2 regions of the Bacillus sp. YH3-2-B2 genome follow, and region 2 is predicted to be linked to the other one. Evidence: riboswitches for the same ligand, from Rfam matches in the RefSeq annotation. Region 2 holds a riboswitch; the other holds the start of a gene.
What was found. A riboswitch is a leader RNA that binds a small molecule or an ion and turns the genes downstream of it on or off. The one in region 2 is predicted to bind lysine.
Positions count from the first base shown of each region.

Region 1: linked by a shared signal. The riboswitch ahead of ACWJJX_RS13720 (aspartate kinase) and the one ahead of ACWJJX_RS08835 (amino acid permease) in region 2 are both predicted to bind lysine.

Region 1 covers NZ_JBSJQE010000003.1:703,633-706,104, reverse strand. The annotation lists gene uvrC (excinuclease ABC subunit UvrC) at 1-938, shown strand, start outside; lysine riboswitch at 1,000-1,179, shown strand; gene ACWJJX_RS13720 (aspartate kinase) at 1,305-2,472, shown strand, end outside.
Region 2 covers NZ_JBSJQE010000002.1:769,424-771,895, reverse strand. The annotation lists gene ACWJJX_RS08835 (amino acid permease) at 1-1,181, opposite strand, end outside; lysine riboswitch at 1,292-1,473, opposite strand; gene sspJ (small acid-soluble spore protein SspJ) at 1,596-1,736, opposite strand; gene ACWJJX_RS08825 (metal-dependent hydrolase) at 1,920-2,402, shown strand; gene ACWJJX_RS08820 (LTA synthase family protein) at 2,445-2,472, shown strand, end outside.

The DNA.
Region 1 (2,472 bases), on a different contig from region 2:
TGTATCAGGAAGCGGATGAAGAGTTTCTGACCTTCATCGGCCAGTTCTATTCCAAAAACAATCACTTTCTGCCTAAGGAAATTCTGGTGCCTGACAGCGTTGACAGGGACATGATCAGCGAGCTGTTGGAAACCGCCGTGCATCAGCCGAAAAAAGGCCCGAAAAAAGAGCTGCTTTTGCTTGCGCACAAAAATGCGAAAATCGCCCTGCGGGAAAAATTCTCGTTAATCGAGCGGGATGAGGAACGGTCAATCGGTGCAGCCGAACGGCTTGGCGACGCACTGAATATTTACACGCCGCATCGGATTGAAGCGTTTGACAACTCCAATATTCAAGGCACAAACCCCGTATCGGCCATGATTGTCTTTATAGACGGAAAACCGAATAAAAAGGAATACCGCAAATATAAAATTAAAACCGTAACAGGGCCTGATGATTACGGCTCAATGAGGGAAGTCGTCAGAAGAAGATACACGAGGGTGCTCCGCGAAAACCTTCCGCTGCCGGATTTAATCATCATTGACGGCGGAAAAGGGCAGATTAACGCGGCGCGCGACGTGCTCGAGAATGAGCTCGGCCTTGATGTCCCGGTAGCGGGATTGGCGAAAGATGATAAACACCGGACATCGAACCTGTTGATCGGCGACCCGCTTGAACCGGTGTTTCTGGAGCGGAACAGCCAAGAGTTTTACCTGCTTCAGCGCATTCAGGACGAAGTTCACCGTTTTGCGATCAGCTTTCACAGACAGATCCGGGGAAAAAGCGTCTTTCAATCCGTTCTGGATGATATCCCCGGAATCGGCGAAAAACGCAAAAAAATGCTCTTAAAACATTTCGGATCTGTCAAAAAGATGAAGGAAGCAAGCCTTGACGATATCAAAAAAGCCGGTGTCCCGGCCGCGGCGGCCCAGCTGCTGTTTGAAAAATTAAAAAAATAGTATTGTGCTTTCCTGAAAAATCTGCTAGAATGTGAACTAATTTCATAAGATCGTGTTATATGGTGAAGATAGAGGTGCGAACTTCAATAGTAAGCCTTTGGAGAATGATGGATTCTGTGAAAAAGGCTGAAAGGGGAGCGTCGCCGAAGTGTATCACATCCCATCGGTGTGATTTGCTGGCCTTGCATTAAATAAATGTAAGGCTGTCAAGAATTCATTTTCTTGGAGGGCTATCTCGTTGTTCATAATCAATCGTAATGATATGAAAAAGCAATGAGAGCTATTCCTCTCATTGCTTTTTTTATTGTGGACAAAACGCTCTTTTCTCCTCACCCGCACGAACCAAAATGTAAAGGGTGGTCTAGTATGGGTCTTATCGTACAAAAATTCGGAGGCACTTCCGTGGGCTCTGCCGAAAAAATTCAAAATGCCGCAAATCGCGCCATTGCTGAAAAGCAAAAAGGCCATGATGTCGTAGTCGTCGTTTCGGCAATGGGAAAATCAACCGACGCGCTCGTTAACCTCGCGGCTGAAATCACATCTGAACCAAGCAGACGCGAGATGGATATGCTTTTGTCTACGGGGGAGCAGGTCACGATTTCGCTTTTGGCCATGGCGCTTCAGGAAAAAGGATATGACGCCGTCTCTTATACGGGCTGGCAGGCGGGTGTCCGCACGGAAGCCGTTCACGGCAATGCGAGAATTACGGATATTGATATCACGGCGATTCGTTCGCAGCTTGCAGAAGGCAAAATTACAGTCGTTGCCGGTTTTCAGGGCGTAACGGAAGACGGCGGCATCACGACGCTCGGACGGGGCGGTTCCGATACGACGGCGGTCGCTCTTGCAGCAGCGCTGGATGCGGATAAATGCGACATTTATACAGATGTTCCGGGCGTATTTACGACAGATCCGCGGTATGTCCGGTCAGCGAGAAAACTGGCGGGGATTTCTTATGATGAAATGCTGGAGCTTGCAAATCTCGGAGCGGGTGTTCTTCACCCGCGGGCGGTTGAGTTCGCAAAAAACTACCAAGTGCCTTTAGAAGTGCGGTCAAGCACGGAGCATGAAGCCGGAACATTAATTGAGGAGGAATCATCAATGGAGCAGAATTTAATCGTCAGAGGAATTGCATTTGAAGACCAGATCACAAGGGTGTCCGTTACGGGCCTTGCAAGCGGACTGACAACACTTTCAACAATCTTCACCGCGCTGGCAAAACGAAACATCAACGTTGACATTATTATTCAGACACAGTCGGACGATGGGGAAGCGGATATTTCTTTCTCAGTGAAAACGGAAGATGCCGCGCAAACGGTCGCCGTGCTTGAAGAATATAAAAACGCGCTTAACTATGAAAAAATTGAAACCGAAAGAAAACTGGCGAAAGTCTCCATTGTCGGGTCGGGCATGGTTTCAAATCCCGGCGTCGCCGCGGACATGTTTGCCGTACTGGCGGAAAAAAATGTACAAGTCAAAATGGTAAGCACATCCGAAATAAAAGTATCAGCGGTTGTCAGCGAAAATGATATGG
Region 2 (2,472 bases):
GCTGACACGAGATACGGAATCAGATAAGCGAGCGTCGCCGCCGTCGTTAAAAACGTAAACGCGTCACTGATCGTCCGGGAAATAACCGAAAAGATAAAGATCTGTGACATTACGTTCGTTACGATTAACGACACAACCGGGCTCCCCTGTTTATTCGTTTTTGCAAAAGCAGCGGGAAAGTCTCCTGATTTCGCCGCTTGATACGGAACTTCAGAACCGAGAAGAATCCAGCCGAGCATCGTTCCGAACAGACACAAAATCGCCAGAATCGCCATAATGACGCTTCCCGCGCTGCCGACGATCGCGTACAATACGTCAACAAACGGTTTTTCCGAGCCGACAAGCTTACCATGCGGAAGCACACCCATCGTAATCAATGTCACGATGATATAGATGCTGAGCGCGATCAATAATCCGGTAATGGTGGCGCGTTTCACGTCGCGCTGCGAACGGGCGCGCCCGGATAAAATGACTGCCGATTCAATTCCGACGAACGCCCATAATGTTGAAATCGCCGCATTGTGGATCTGTCCGCCGATTCCCTCAACCGTGTGAGGACCTGTTTGAACAGGAAAATAAAAATGATCGAAAAACGACGTTTGAAATACAAACAAACCTGCAATGATAAAGAAGATAAATCCTAATACTTTTGAAAACGTCGTGACGAAATTTAATTTACTCGCACCGTTAATGCTGGTGACGAGGATCGTGTGAGTGCCCCATAATAAAACCGTACATACGGCAAACGTCAGCAGCTGGCCGAGCGTAACCGCCTGACCGCCGATCGAAAACATTTCACGCTTATCCGTTAAAATCGGGAAAAATGATGTTAAATATCCGGCAAGGCTCGTGATGATCGCCACGTTGCTGATCCAGCTCGCCACCCAGTAGCCCCACACCATCGTGAAGCCCGCTGCATTCCCTTTTTTCCGATCGCTGAACAGCGCACGCGCATAGCTTTGCGGCCCCGCCGTCAGCTCAGGCTTGCGGATGGATAAGTGGCCGAAGACCAGCGCGATCATTAACACACCGGCTCCCGTTAAAAGCCATGCCGATGTGGCGCCGAACGGGCTCGCGATTTTTGCGAGCGTACTCGGAAGCGAAAAGATGCCCGAGCCTACCATATTTCCTACGACAAACGCCGTTAATAACCAAAAACCCCATTTTTTCGTCTGTTCCATTCCTGTACCTCCTGGTTGTTCATTCGTACGGACCAGACCCCGAGACCATATTTACACGCAAAAAAAGCCTGAACAAAAGTCCATGCTTAAAGAAACACACACACCCTTGATCTCCGGATAGCCCTCCGCGAAAAAGCACGCGGCAGTCCTGCACTTATTCAGATACAGTCCCAGCATAAAGAAGGATCGGCTTTCTTTACACTTCGGCGCTGATGCCTTTAACACATGTTTTGCGGCCCCTTATCAGCCTGGCATGTGCGACTCATCATCAAGCGCAACCTCTACCTCACCGAGAAAGAGTGAGGATTTTTATCATTCAATTCTACTCAGAGGTTATCAGAGATAAAAAGATCTGTCAAAGGGAAATATTAGACGGAAAACGGATAGAGCGTTCGCCCTACCCGTCTTATATGGTCAGCGGTTGTTTTTTTTCTTTTGAACAGCTTCTTGAAGCGGATCGTCTTTCAGCGCTGCACTGGCGTCGTCAAGCGCGCCTTGAATGACGTTTTTGTTTTTATCGCTGTTTTTTCCTTTTTCTTTGTTAAAGAAAGCCATCTGTATCACCTCTTTATCAAATATAGGTACACCTATAATGTGTCTTTTTCCGCGGCAGAATATGCGGAATCCGCGTCTCCTTCCTTTTGGCGGAACAGGTAAAGTTTGTTGATCAAACATGCATTCTCTTGATATATTTGTAATTCAGGGGATTTTGGCAAAAATAAAAAGGAGAAGCGAAAAATGACAGGAAAAACACACATCATGGGAGGCATCGCTTCTTGTTCCGCAATTGCGTATTATTATGGGTATGATCCGGTCCTTATGACCTCAGCGGGTGCCCTCGGGGCGCTGATTCCCGACATATGCCATACGAAAAGCAAAATCGGCAGAACGCTGCCCGTTCTGTCCAAAATCGTAAGCACGGTGTTCGGCCACAGAACGTTTACACACAGCCTGCTGTTTATGCTTATTATGTTTTTCATTACGGCAACCTATATTCCGAATCCGAGCATTTCCGCCGGACTGATGATCGGAATGGCGAGCCACCTTGTGCTTGACGCATGGACCGTCAACGGCATTAAACTGCTGTTTCCGTCCGCCATCCGCTTCCGTCTTCCCCTTTATATGAGAACGGGGAGCTTTTCGGAGCAGCTTGTGCTGGCCGGCTTAACGATTGTATCCTGCTATTATTTATACGAACTGGTTCACGGCCGCATCTCTTAAACAAAAAGCGTCTTTTCGCTTTTAGGGTGAGGAGTCATACATATGAAGAAAACCTTTTTCAGCAATCATC